DNA from 4 places in the Arthrobacter ginsengisoli genome. Region 1 is predicted to be linked to each of the others. Evidence: riboswitches for the same ligand, from Rfam matches in the RefSeq annotation. Region 1 holds a riboswitch; each other region holds the start of a gene.

Region 1 (3,453 bases):
TCCCATTTACACCCGGATCGGCAACCCCACCCAGGACGCCGTGGAACAGCGGGTGGCCAGCCTGGAAGGCGGACTCGCGGCACTGCTGCTGAGCTCCGGGCAGGCAGCGGAGACCTTCGCGATCCTCAACGTCGCCGAGGCCGGCGACCATGTGGTGGCCAGCCCCAGCCTCTACGGCGGTACGTACAACCTGCTGGCGCACACCCTGAAGAAGTTCGGCATCTCCGTCACGTTTGTCGCGGACCCTGACAACCTGGCGCAGTGGCGTGACGCCGTGCAGCCCAACACCAAACTGTTCTTCGGTGAAGTCGTCTCCAACCCCCGCCAGGACGTGCTGGACATCGAGGGCATCTCGGAGGTGGCGCACGAGGCCGGTGTCCCGCTGATCGTGGACAACACGCTGTCCACCCCGTACCTGATCCGGCCCATCGAGTGGGGTGCGGACATCGTCGTGCACTCCGCCACGAAGTACCTGGGCGGCCACGGCGCGGCGATCGCGGGCGTAATTGTGGACTCCGGCAACTTCGATTTCGGCAAGGACCCGGCGCGCTTCCCCGGTTTCAACACCCCCGACCCCACCTACAACGGCCTCGTCTACGCCCGCGACCTCGGCGCGGACGGTGCACTCGGCGCCAATCTCTCCTACATCCTCAAGGCCCGCGTCCAGCTGCTGCGCGACCTCGGCTCGGCGGTCTCCCCGTTCAACGCCTTCCTCATCGCCCAGGGCATCGAAACCCTGAGCCTGCGCGTCGAGCGGCACGTCGCCAACGCCACCAGGGTGGCGCAATGGCTGGAGGCCAGGGACGACGTCGAATCCGTCGCCTACGCGGGGCTGCCCTCCAGCCCCTGGTACGAGCGCGGCCGCAAGTACGGGCCCAAGGGGACCGGCGCCGTCGTTTCCTTCAACATCGCCGGAGGAGCCGAGGCCGGAAAGCGCTTCGTTGACGCGCTGGAACTGCACTCGCACGTGGCCAACATCGGCGACGTGCGCTCCCTGGTCATCCACCCGGCGTCCACCACGCACAGCCAGCTCTCCCCGGAGCAGCAGGCTGTCGCCGGCGTGAACCCCGGTCTCGTGCGGCTCTCGGTAGGCCTCGAGCACATCGACGACATCCTTGCCGATCTTGACGCCGGATTCCGCGCGGCCAAGACCGCCTGAGCATCACCGGCGCCCGGCGCTCCGGCTTTGTTGCCCGGGCGTCGGGCCCCTCAAACGCGGGGGAGTCACACGGGCGTCACAATCTTCGCCACCGGGCCGCCGCATTTCGTAGACTCAATAAAGGTCATGAGCGCCAGCGACAGCCCCGGCTTGCTGGCCGGCAACCCTCCTTTTGCGGCGGGGTGCCCCGGGTGAAGACCTGGCCCGCCGGTCAACTGACGGTGGGCAAGCGCGAAGTGAGGTACCAGATGACGATTGCCGCCGCCCGCCAGGGTGCACCAGTAAGCAAGACCACCCACCCCCATGCCCCGGTCCCGGCTGACCCGGCCGCTGTCCCGGACGGCACGGTCCAGTATCTCCGGATCGGCGACCTGGAACTCGAATCCGGCGCCCGGCTGCCGGATGTCACCCTCGGCTACGAGACGTGGGGGACCCTGAACGCGGACCGGTCCAACGCGGTCCTGATCGAGCATGCGCTGACGGGGGACACCCACGTCACACGGGGCGCCAGCGACGAGCCCGGCTGGTGGGAGCAGCTCGCCGGCCCCGGTGCTCCGGTGGACACCGAGAAGTACTTCGTCATCTCGATCAACATCCTCGGCGGCTGCTACGGCTCCACCGGGCCCTCGTCGACGGCTCCCGACGGAAAACCCTGGGGATCACGGTTCCCGCTCGTCACGCTCCGGGACACGACCGAAGCCGAAGCCAGGCTGGCGGACGCGCTGGGCATCCGCAGCTGGTTCGCCGTTATCGGCGGCTCGCTGGGCGGGGCGCGTGCCCTGGAGTGGGCCGTCAGCTATCCGGAACGCGTGCAGCGCTGCGCGGTGATTTCGGTCGGGGCGAGCAGTACCGCCGAACAGATTGCCTTCGCCCAGGCCCAGACGCTGTCCATCCGGCAGGACCCCAACTTCAAGGGCGGGGACTACTACGGCGGTCCGGAACCGGAAGCCGGCCTCGCCCTGGCCCGGCGGATTGCCCACATCACCTACCGCTCGGCCGCAGAGCTCGACGGGCGGTTCGGCCGGAACGCCCAGGACTCCGAGGCTCCGCTGGAAGCGGGATCCCTCGCCGGGCGCGGACGCTACCAGGTCGAGAGCTACCTCGACCACCAGGGCAACAAACTGGTCCGACGCTTCGACGCGAACAGCTACATCGCCATCACCGAGGCGCTCATGAGCCATGACATCAGCCGGGGCCGGGGCGAACTCACGGAGGCGCTGGCTCCGGCCACGGCAGAATTCATCGTGGCGGCCGTCGACTCCGACCGGCTGTACTTCCCTGCCCAGTCCCACGCGCTCGCCGAGGCCCTGCCGGGCGAGGTTGCCGTGCATACCATCGAGGCGCCGATCGGACACGACGGCTTCCTGACCGAGATCGGCCAGCTCACCAGCCAGCTTCGGCAGCACTTCTTCGGCTAGTCTGCCGATCAAAAACGGCGCCTGGTGTGCATTTTTGCAGATGCGCTCTGCACTAATGGCCGTTGAGGCCTAGGGCTGGAACGCCCATACTCATTGAGAATGATGCCGCGTGTCACAAATCACGCCGCGTCCATTGCCCAAAGGTCCATAGGGTGTCGACGACGACACCGAAGGAGTCGAAATGAGTACGCAAAAAGCCGCCAGGCGCCCGGACGAGGAAGACGTCAAATCGTCCGGCCTGAAAAAGGTAGTAACGGCCTCCATGGCCGGCACCGTCGTGGAATGGTATGAGTTCTTCCTCTATGCCTCCGCAGCCACCCTCGTCTTCGGCAAGCTGTTCTTCCCGAACTCCGGCACGGAGCTCGACGGCATCATCGCCGCCTTCGTGACCTACGCCGTCGGCTTCGTTGCCCGCCCGATCGGCGGCATCGTGTTCGGCCACTTCGGTGACAAGTTCGGCCGCAAGCAGCTGCTCCAGCTCAGCATCATCCTTGTCGGTGTTGCCACCTTCGCGATGGGCTGCCTCCCGACGTTCCAGCAGATCGGCTACTGGGCCCCGGCCCTCCTGGTTTTCCTGCGCTTCGTCCAGGGCTTCGCCGTCGGCGGTGAGTGGGGCGGCGCCGTCCTCCTCGTGGCCGAGCACAGCCCCAGCAAGTCCCGCGGCTTCTGGTCCTCCTGGCCGCAGTCGGCCGTCCCGATGGGCAACCTGCTCGCCACCGGCGTGCTGTTCACCCTGTCCGCCACGCTGTCCTCCGCCGAGTTCCTCAGCTGGGGCTGGCGTGTGGCCTTCTGGCTCTCCGCCGTGATCGTGATCGTCGGCTATTACATCCGCACCAAGGTCCAGGACGCCCCGATCTTCCTGGAGGCCCGCAAAGA
Region 2 (3,453 bases), on a different contig from region 1:
GATCGAGTCCGGGTAGCCGGGCAGGAGCTCGACGTGGTTGCCGTCCACCATCGGCAGCGAGCCCAGGGTCTTGTTCAGCTCGGCCGCGGAGGCCACCCATTCCGGGCCGTCGTAGCGGCTTTCCACCATCGCCAGTTCGGAGGTGCCGGCGCGCACCCGGGTGTTGACGGCGTCCTGCTGCGCCCGCCGCTTGCGGGAGAGCCGGAAGTTGCCAAACAGCAGGAACAGGACCAGGCCCAGGGCCGGGACGAAGAAGATGATCAAAAGCCAGGCCATGGCGGTGGTGGGGCGGCGGTTTCCGGGGATGATGCCGAGGGCCAGCACACGGATCGCGAGGTCAACCACGGTCAGAATCAGGATCACCCAGGACGGAAGCGATTCCGCCAGCGAAAATGGCCACAGCACAGGCGAACCCCTCAAGCTCCAGACCCGCGGAACAGTTCCGGAACGGGCACCCGTCAAATCCTAACCCGCGGCACGCCGCACTAAGCTGAAGCCATGACTTCTCCTGCCGCCGCGCCCGTACCGGTGCTGGTCTTCCTCGATCCCGCCTTCCACGACGGCCGGCTGGCCGACGCCACCAAGCCGCAGCTGATGGCGACGGACCAGGGTGCCACCCGCGGGGACGGTGTCTTCGAATCGCTGCTGGCCGTGGGCGGGAGCCCCCGCAAGCTCCAGGCGCACCTGAACCGGCTGGCCGGGTCCGCCCGGCTGCTGGAACTGGACATCCCGGCGGAGGAAGCCTGGCGCCGGGCGATCACGACGGCGGTCAGCGAATACCGGCGCGGGCACGTGCCGGGCGCCGCGACCAGCGATGACGACGAGCTCGTCGTCAAGCTCCTCGTGACCCGTGGCGTGGAAGGGGCGGCCACACCCACCTGCTGGGTCCAGGCCTCGGCCCCCGGACCGGCCGGCAGGCGGCAGCGCGAAACGGGAGTCGACGTCATCCTGCTGGACCGCGGCTACGACAGCGAAGTCGGGGAACGGGCCCCGTGGCTGCTGATGGGCGCCAAGACACTCTCCTATGCCGTCAACATGGCCGCACTCCGCTACGCGCATGCCCAGGGCGCAGACGACGTCATCTTCACCTCCGCGGACGGCCGCGTGCTGGAGGGCCCGACGTCGACCGTTTTGCTCGCGCACCTGGAGACGTCCGACGACGGGAGCGGCGGGGTCCGTACTGTTCGGCGGCTCATTACCCCCCAGCTCGACAGCGGGATCCTGCCCGGCACCTCGCAGGGTGCCCTGTTCGCCGCGGCCAAGGCCGCCGGCTGGGAGCTGGGCTACGGCCCGCTGGAGCCCCGGGACCTGTACGACGCCGACGCGGTCTGGCTGATCTCCAGCATCCGGCTGCTGGCGCCCGTCAATCACATCGACGGCAAGGAGATCGGCACCCCGGAGCTGCGCCGGCAACTCACGGCGGAGCTCAACGCGCTCTACGCCACGATCGAGTAACCACCCGCGTTGCCTGGCGGAGCGTTACTTAGCATGACGGCTGCTGCTCTGCGGGCCGGCGTCCCAGGTGTTACGTTTTTTGTGAGTAATGAGACCCGGCGCCAAGCCCTGACTGGCCGGTCGGCAACCCTCCCTTTCGCGGCGGGGTGCCTCAGGTGAATACTCGGCATATCGACCATTCGAGCTGCAAGCGTGAAAGAAGGAGATCCGTCGTGCCTGACGCGTCCGCCCCCGCTGTCCCCGTTACAGCGCCAGTCCCGTCCCTCGTAACCCCCGGTGCCGCCGAGGAGAAACTGGCGTACCGCCTGTTCACCGGCCCCGATGACCGCGCCTTCTGCGAGCGCGTCTCGGCCGCCCTGGCCGACGGCTATGTGCTGCACGGCAGCCCGGCCGCGACGTTCAACGGCAGCAGCGTCATCGTGTCCCAGGCCGTTGTCCTGCCGGCAGCCATCGCCAGCGCCGATGCCGCCGTCGCTAACGCAGTGGATGACCTTGAGTTCGACGGCGAGGGCCACGCGTGAGCTACGCCGGGGACCTCAGCCCGCACGAGGCCTGGGCGAAGCTTGCGGAGGGCGCCATCCTGGTGGACGTCCGCACCGAGGGCGAATGGGCCCACATCGGCATCCCGGACACCACATCCGCGGGCGGCAAGCGGAACGATCCGCTCTTCATCCAGTGGAATCTTGCCGGCGGCATCCCCAACGCGCGGTTCGTTGAACAGCTGAAACTCCAAGTCCCCGAAGGGGACGGCACCGAGCTGGTGTTCCTGTGCCGTTCGGGCGCAAGGTCCATCGCCGCAGCGACCGCCGCGACGGAGGCCGGATTCACCTCCTTCAACGTCCTGGAAGGCTTTGAAGGCGAACCGGACCGGTACGGCGAACGCACTGTCAACGGGTGGAAGAACCGCGGCCTGCCCGCCAACCCCGGGAAGCACTAAGTGGGCTTCAACCCTGACGCCGCCGGCTGGGGCGCCGACACCCAGGCGGTCCGCGGCGGGCTGGACCGCACCGGCTTCCAGGAAACGTCCGAGCCGATCTTCCTGAACTCCGGTTTCGTGTACGAATCCGCGGCCGCCGCGGAGCGCGCCTTCACCGGCGAGGACGAGCGGTTCGTGTACTCCCGCTACGGCAACCCCTCGGTGGCCACTTTCCAGGAACGGCTCCGGCTGCTCGAAGGCACCGAGGCCTGCTTTGCGACCGCCTCAGGCATGTCCGCGGTCTTCACCGCGCTCGGCGCCCTGCTGGCCGCCGGCGACCGGGTGGTCGCGGCCCGTTCGCTGTTCGGTTCGTGCTTCGTAATCCTCAACGAGATCCTTCCCCGCTGGGGTGTGGAGACGGTCTTCGTGGACGGCCCGGACCTGGCGCAGTGGCGGTCTGCGCTCTCGGAACCGACGACGGCAGTCTTCTTCGAGTCGCCGTCGAACCCGATGCAGGAAATCGTGGACGTCGCGGCCGTGAGCGAACTGGCGCACGCGGCCGGGGCGAGCGTCGTCGTCGACAATGTCTTTGCCACTCCCCTGCTGCAGCGCTGCGGGGAGCTCGGCGCGGATGTGATCGTGTATTCCGGGACCAAACACATCGACGGCCAGGGCCGCGTGCTCGGCGGCGCGATCCTGGGCACCAGGGAGTTCATCGAGGGCCCGGTCAAGCAGCTTATGCGACACACCGGCCCCGCGCTCTCGGCCTTCAACGCGTGGGTGCTGACCAAGGGGCTGGAGACCATGGCCCTGCGGGTGAACCACGCCTCCGCCTCGGCGCTGCGGCTGGCCGAATGGCTCGAGGAACAGCCCGCGGTCAACTGGGTCAAGTACCCGCTGCTGCGCTCCCATCCGCAGTTCGAGCTGGCCGCCCGGCAGATGAAGGCCGGCGGCACGGTGCTGACCTTCGAGCTGTCCCCGTCCGCCGGGCGTTCCGCGAAAGAGGCCGCCTTTGCGCTGCTGGATGCGCTGCGGATCATTGACATCTCCAACAATCTGGGTGATACGAAGTCCCTCATCAC
Region 3 (3,453 bases), on a different contig from region 1:
TGCGCTGACCGGCGCCGAGCGCGCCACCGGCGGCGTCAACGCCGTCACCGGCCGCGGGCGCCACACCTCCTCCTCGGCGCTGGCCCTTAAGGTCAACGATGCGCCCGCGGGCAGCTGGATCATCGACACCCCCGGCATTCGCTCCTTCGGCCTGGCCCATGTGGACCCCGACCGGATCCTGCACTCCTTTCCGGACCTCGAGCCCGGAACCGACGACTGCGAGCGGGGCTGCAAGCACGATTCCAGCGCCGTCAACTGCGGCGTGGACGCCTGGGTGGCCGCCGGCCATGCCGGCGAATCCGGGCCGGCCCGGCTTGGCTCACTGCGCCGGCTGCTCGGGACGGACCCGCGGATGGAAGCCCAGGACGTCAAGGAACTCGGCACCGTCTCCTGAGCGTGCCTTCCGGAGCGCTGCCCGGGGCCGCGCCGGGCAGCATCCGGCGGCGCAGCAACGTGGCCTCCCGCCCCGCCGTCCGCTTTGGCGGTAGTTTGGAACCATGAGTCAACCCGCTTCGAGCTACAACGATGACCTGCGCCTTGCCCATGTCCTGGCAGATTCCGTAGATTCCCAGACCATGAGCCGCTTCAAGGCGCTCGACCTTCGGATCGAGACGAAGCCGGACCTGACCCCGGTGACGGACGCCGACAAGTCAGCCGAGGAAGCCATCCGCGGCCAGCTGTCCCGCTCCCGGCCGCGCGACGCCGTCCTCGGGGAGGAGTTTGGCAGTTCCGGCCACGGCTCGCGCCGCTGGATCATCGACCCGATCGACGGGACCAAGAACTTCGTCCGCGGCGTCCCCGTCTGGGCCACCCTGATCGCCCTCGTCGACGAGGGCGAGCCGGTCGTTGGCGTCGTGAGCGCCCCGGCACTGGGCAAACGCTGGTGGGCCGCCAAGGGCGCCGGAGCCTATATGGGCCGGTCGCTGGCGGCCGCCACCCGGTTGAAGGTCTCCAACGTCTCCCAGCTCTCGGACGCCTCGTTGTCCTACTCCAGCCTCGGCGGATGGAAGCAGCGCGGCAACCTCGATGAATTCCTCGGCCTCACCGAGGAGGTCTGGCGCACGCGGGCCTACGGCGACTTCTGGTCCTACTGCCTGGTGGCCGAAGGCGCCGTCGACATCGCCTGCGAGCCCGAACTGAACCTCTACGATATGGCCGCGCTGGTCCCGATCGTGACGGAGGCCGGCGGACGCTTCACCTCGCTCGAAGGCGAAGACGGCCCCTTCGGCGGCAACGCCCTCGCCACCAACTCCATCCTGCACTCGGAGGTCCTCAAGCGCCTCAACCCGGGTCTGGACGACCTGCTGTAGCAACGGCTCCCGGCGGCGGCTGCGTAACAAACAGCTTCATATTCGGCCCGCACCTTCCCGCCGGAACGGGGAATGTCCTAGGCTCGAAAAAGGTCACGAGTGCCAGCGCGAAACCCCGGTTTGCTGGCCGGCAACCCTCCATTCGCGGTGGGGTGCCCCGGGTGACGACCTGGCCGGTCCGGAATGGACCCGGCAAGCGCGGATCCCCGGTATGTGGGGTCCTTTTCAAGCGAGGTCCCATGACAACTGTCACTTTTCCTGCCACTGCCGGCGCCGGTTCTGATGCCCGGTTCGCCGTCGCCCGCCGGCCACTGGCCGCGGTGACCGGTGCCGAGATCCAGGCACCGCTCATTCAGGGCGGCAACGTCCGGTACGCCAACCTGGACTATGGCGCCTCGGCCCCGGCCCTGTCCGTGGTCTCGGCCTATCTCAACGAGATCCTGCCGTACTATGCGAGCGTCCACCGCGGCGCCGGCTATGCCTCGCAGATCAGCACCTCGGTGTACGAGAACGCCCGCACGATTGTCCGCGATTTCGTGGGCGGCCGCCCGGACGATGCCGTGATCTTCACCCGGAACACCACCGATTCCCTGAACCTGCTGGCCGGCTGCCTGCCCAAAGCCGACGGCGTGCACACCGGTGAGGTGCTCTACCTCGACATCGAACACCACGCCAACCTGCTGCCGTGGCAGCAGGTGCCGCACCGCAGTGTCATCGCCGCCGCCACGCTCGCCGGCACACTGGAACTGCTCCGGAAGGAACTCGCCTATGGCGGCGTCAGCCTGCTGGCCGTCACCGGGGCTTCCAACGTCACCGGCGAGATCCTGCCGATCCGGGCACTGGCCGCCCTGGCGCACGAATATGGCGCCCGGATCGTCGTCGACGCCGCGCAGCTTGCCCCGCACCGGCGGATCGACATCGCCGCGGACGACGTCGACTATCTCGCCTTTTCGGGGCACAAGCTCTACGCACCCTTCGGCGCCGGTGTGCTGATCGGCCGTCCCGACTGGCTCGACGCCGGCACACCGCACCTGGCCGGCGGCGGAGCCGTGCAGGACGCCCGGGTCGATGCGGTCAGCTGGACCACCGGTCCGGCCCGGCACGAGGGCGGCTCCCCGAATGTCCTCGGCGCAGCCACGCTGGCCCGCGCCACGCAGGTGATCGCCGATCTGGACGTGGAACAGTGGCACGCGCACGAAAACGCCATCCGGTCCTTCCTCGTCGAAGGCCTCAGCCGGCTCGACGGCGTCAGGGTCCACCAGATCTTCTCGGACAGCGCTTCCTTCGATGCACCCGCGGGCACCGGGACGATCGGCGTCGTCAACTTCTCGCTCGAAGGCTACGACGCCGGCCTCGTGGCGGCGTACCTGTCGGCAGAACACGGCATCGGACTGCGTGACGGCCGCTTCTGCGCGCACCCCCTGCTCCGGCGGCTCGGTCTGCCGGCCGGCTCGCTCCGGGCCAGCTTCGGCCTGGGTTCCCGGCTGGAGGACGCCGAGCGGCTGCTCGCCGGGATCCGGGAACTGCGCCAGACCGGCCTCGGTTGGGACTACGTGGTGGATGCCGGACGTTGGGTGCCGGCCAACGACACCCGCAGCTACCCGCACTGGGCGCCCAACACACCGGGCACCGCCGGCGCCGCCCCCTGCACGCTGGACTGACAGGGCGGCGGCTGCACGACCCTTGGAAACACCGACCGTGCCGCGTGCGGTAAATTCGAGAGGTACCCATCCGGACCTGCCGAAGGAGATCACACGTGGCACGCGGCGGCCCCAAACTGTACCAGGAGCGGCGCCGGGAACTTGGGCAGAGCTTCCAGGACGGCGGGGAACACTACGAACGCGTCCGCCCGGGCTACCTGGGCGACTCAGCCGACTGGCTGATCCCCGCCGGCGCGAAGGACGCCGCGGATCTCGGCGCGGGAACCGGGAAGTTCACCGCGCTGCTGCTTGAGCGCGGCCTGCACACGGTGGCGGTGGATCCGTCCGCCGACATGCTGGCACAGCTGCGCCGGGCACTTCCCGGCGTCGCCGCCGTCGAGGGCTCAGCCGAGCAGAGCGGGCTGCCCGCCGCGGCTTTCGACCTGGTCACCGTCGCCCAGGCCTGGCACTGGTGCGATCCCCTCCTGGCCAGCACGGAGATC
Region 4 (3,453 bases), on a different contig from region 1:
CGCCGCGGGCGCGCTCGGCAGTGACCATCCTCGGCGTCGTTGGCTACGCCGCCAAAGGCATCGCCCTGCTGTTGGTGGGGCTGCTGGTCATCATCGCCACCATCAAAGTGCACCCCGAGGAGTCAACCGGGCTCGACGGCGGTTTGAAGGCCCTCCGCGACCAGCCGTTCGGCATCTACATGCTGGCCGCCGTCGGCGTCGGCCTGATCTGCTACGGGATCTTCATGATGGTGCGGGCCAAACTCGCCAAGATGTAATGCCGGACGCCTATGTCCTGGCCGGAACCCTGATCTCGGACGGCTACGCTGCGGCTGATTCAGTTGTGGCGGTGGCCGACGGAAGGATCGCCTACTCCGGGCCCCGGAGCGGCTTCAACGCTGCCGGCTTCCGCGGCGCCGAGGAGCTCGACCTTCCGCCGGGCAGCTCGATCTTTCCCGGGCTCGTTGACCTCCACTGCCACGGCGCCGCGGGCGGCGGCTTTCCCACCGGCGACAGCAGGCTGTGCCGCGACGCTGCCGGCTTCCTGCACCGCAGCGGAACAACGACGCTGCTGGCCAGCCTCGTGACGGCGTCGGCGGAGGATCTGATCCGGGGAATCGGAGTGCTGCGGCCGCTCGCGGACGAGGGGCTCATCGCCGGCATCCACTCCGAAGGCCCGTTCCTGTCCCGGGCCCGCTGCGGGGCGCAGAACCCGCAGTGGCTCCGGAACCCCGATCCGGCGTTGCTCCGCCGGCTGCTCCACGCGGCCGGCGGCACGCTCAAGTCGATGACGTATGCGCCGGAACTGCCCGGAGCCGGCGAGCTGGTCAGCATGCTCACCGGAAACGGTGTCATACCGTCGCTGGGCCACACCGACGCCGACGCCCGCACCACCGCAGGCTCGCTGGCGGACGCGGCGGAGTCACTGCGGGCCGGCACGGCCGTCACCGCGTCCGCCGGGTCCCCCACGGCCGGCTCCGGCGCGTCGTTGGGGACGCCGCCCGGCCGGCGTCCAACAGTGACGCACCTGTTCAACGGCATGCCGCCGCTGCACCACCGGAGCCCCGGAGCTGCGGCGGCGTGCCTGCGCCTCGCGGCGGAGGGCACCGTTGCCGTGGAACTCATCGGCGACGGCGTCCACCTCGACCCCGAGACCGTCCGGATGGTGTTCGGGCTGGTCGGCGCCGACAACATCATCCTGGTCACGGATTCGATGGCGGCGACCGGCCTGCCCGACGGCGACTACGAGCTCGGCCGCTCCGCCGTCGTGGTGCACGGTGGCGTGGCGACGCTGAAGGGCAGCGGTGCCCTCGCCGGCGGCACGGCCACGCTGCTCGAAGTGGTCCGCCGGACCATCGAGGCCGGGGTGGCACCCGCAGACGCCGTTAAGGCTGCGACCCTGATACCGGCGGGAATCCTGGGCCTCGAAACCGAGATCGGGAGCCTGCGGCCGGGCCTGCGCGCCGACATCCTGGCGGTGGACCGGGAGTTCGGGCTGGTTGCGGTCCTGCGCGGCGGGCAACCCCTGGTGCGCCCCACCTGACCAGGCTCATGACGCCATGCGGCGGTGATGTGGCTCTCCGGGAATCGTTTATTGCAGAACGTGTCGCAATTGTTGGGAAATCGAAGATTCTGCAGCAAAGTGGATCTTGCCTCGACCCGGAACGGTTGCGGCAACGACAAAAGTCCTCCTGGGCGAATAAACAACCATCCAGATCGGCTGAGAGACCTGGCTCGATGACGCCGTAGCAACCACCCTTCGGGCACGGTGCTAATGCCAGGACCGATGGAGATTGCCAAGATCCCACGTTCCACCAACCGGCGCGCCGCGTCGGCTGGGGGGACCGGTGATTCTGGAGTTCCTCGGTCATGACCGAGAGGATCCACGATGGATACCAACGAATCGCGCCCGGCCACTACGAACGCAAAAGCAAAACGCCGCCCGCTGCGTTTGCTGACGCTGATGGGAGCCGCGGCCTTGGCCCTGAGCGCCTGCGGCGCCAACACGGCCGGTACCCCGGCAGCGCAAAGCCAGGATGGAACGCCGGTGCAGGGCGGAACGTTCGTGTTCGCCGAAGTCACCCCCATCAACAACTTCCAGACCCAGGCGGCGCGCTTCTACGAAAAGGCCAACGTCCTGAACAGCGTGCTGGACCGGCTGACCTATTTCGATGCCAAGAAGGGCGAACTGGTCCCCTGGATCGCCAGCAAGTTCACCGCGAGCGAGGATCAGACCAAGTTCACCTTCACGATCCGCCCGGGAGTGAGCTTCAGTGACGGAACGCCGCTGGACGCCAAGGCGGTCCAGGCCAACTTCGAGGCGCTGGGAAAAGGCATCGAGAGCGCCAAGATCCAGCCCAACGTTGACTTCTCCACGTACCAGTCCTCACAGGTCATCGGCGAGGACCAGGTGGAAGTAACACTGTCCTCTCCCGACGCCAACTTCCTGCGCGCCACTTCCTCCGTCACCGCCGGACTCGTTTCGCCGAAAACCCTCACGCTCGATAACGCTGGCCAGTCGGCCATCGCGAAGATCTCGGGATCGGGTCCCTTCACCTTCGAATCGGAGAAGGCCGATGAGGAAATCGTCCTGGCGAAGCGGCCCGACTACGCCTGGGCTCCGGAAGGCGCCGCCAACCAGGGAGCCGCCTACCTGGACAAAGTCATTGTGAAGTACCTGCCGGAGGTGGCACACCGTGCCGGGGCCGTGCAGACCGGCCAGGTTGACCTGGTCCGTGGCCTGCAGCCGGCCGATGAAACTTCCCTTGCCGGGAGCGGCAACCAGGTCCTGCCGGCCAAAGGCATCGACCTGACGGCAAACATGGCCGCCGTGCGCATCGGCAGCGGCAAGCTCGCCGACGCGAAGGTTCGCCAGGCGCTGCAGCTCGGAATCGACCGGCAAACCCTGAAAGACACGGTGCTCTCCGACAGCTACGAAATCGCCGGCTCCATCCTGAACCGCGAAGCACCTGACTTCGTTGATCTCTCCGCCGACCTGGCCTACAACCCGGAGAAGTCGAAGAGCCTGCTGGAGGAGGCCGGCTGGACAGTTGGCGCCGACGGCATCCGGGCCAAGGACGGCCAGAAGCTCGAGGTCACGGTCACGTCATCAAACAACTCGGTCGTGATCAAGCCCGCTTTCGAACTGATCGAGCAGCAGTGGCGCGAGATCGGCGTGAAGCTGGTCAACCGCGCGGCGGACAACGCGTTCCTGGCGACTGCCATGAAGGACCCCAGCGTGGAATTCTTCGGAACCCGGCAATTCGCGTACGGCGGTCTGGGGCCGGTCTTCGGCCCGGCAACCAACACGCAGACACTGACTGCGGACAACCAGCTCAACGAGCTCTTCGCCACGGAACGCGCCGCCACCAGCACCGCCACGCACAAGCAGTTCGTCGCCGAAGAACAGCGCGCGCTGGTTGTCGACCAAGCGCTGGCCCTCGTTCTCTGGGACGAAGTCCAGGTCTACGGCGC

The links. Region 1 has a riboswitch for S-adenosylmethionine ahead of metX (homoserine O-acetyltransferase MetX). Riboswitches for the same ligand answer to the same signal wherever they lie in the genome.
Region 2: another riboswitch for S-adenosylmethionine. It lies ahead of J2X01_RS13905 (DUF1737 domain-containing protein); the one in region 1 lies ahead of metX (homoserine O-acetyltransferase MetX).
Region 3: another riboswitch for S-adenosylmethionine. It lies ahead of J2X01_RS11505 (aminotransferase class V-fold PLP-dependent enzyme); the one in region 1 lies ahead of metX (homoserine O-acetyltransferase MetX).
Region 4: another riboswitch for S-adenosylmethionine. It lies ahead of J2X01_RS13680 (ABC transporter substrate-binding protein); the one in region 1 lies ahead of metX (homoserine O-acetyltransferase MetX).

The regions. Positions count from the first base shown of each region.
Region 1 is NZ_JAVDVQ010000002.1:250,808-254,260, forward strand. It holds gene J2X01_RS03215 (bifunctional o-acetylhomoserine/o-acetylserine sulfhydrylase) at 1-1,159, shown strand, start outside; SAM riboswitch class IV at 1,282-1,397, shown strand; gene metX (homoserine O-acetyltransferase MetX) at 1,408-2,577, shown strand; gene J2X01_RS03225 (MFS transporter) at 2,759-3,453, shown strand, end outside.
Region 2 is NZ_JAVDVQ010000011.1:115,559-119,011, forward strand. It holds gene cls (cardiolipin synthase) at 1-405, opposite strand, end outside; gene J2X01_RS13900 (aminodeoxychorismate lyase) at 499-1,455, shown strand; SAM riboswitch class IV at 1,540-1,654, shown strand; gene J2X01_RS13905 (DUF1737 domain-containing protein) at 1,749-1,976, shown strand; gene J2X01_RS13910 (rhodanese-like domain-containing protein) at 1,973-2,392, shown strand; gene J2X01_RS13915 (O-succinylhomoserine sulfhydrylase) at 2,393-3,453, shown strand, end outside.
Region 3 is NZ_JAVDVQ010000008.1:142,150-145,602, forward strand. It holds gene rsgA (ribosome small subunit-dependent GTPase A) at 1-394, shown strand, start outside; gene hisN (histidinol-phosphatase) at 498-1,310, shown strand; SAM riboswitch class IV at 1,402-1,515, shown strand; gene J2X01_RS11505 (aminotransferase class V-fold PLP-dependent enzyme) at 1,550-2,971, shown strand; gene J2X01_RS11510 (class I SAM-dependent methyltransferase) at 3,067-3,453, shown strand, end outside.
Region 4 is NZ_JAVDVQ010000011.1:60,632-64,084, forward strand. It holds gene J2X01_RS13670 (DUF1206 domain-containing protein) at 1-257, shown strand, start outside; gene J2X01_RS13675 (N-acetylglucosamine-6-phosphate deacetylase) at 257-1,522, shown strand; SAM riboswitch class I at 1,684-1,772, shown strand; gene J2X01_RS13680 (ABC transporter substrate-binding protein) at 1,868-3,453, shown strand, end outside.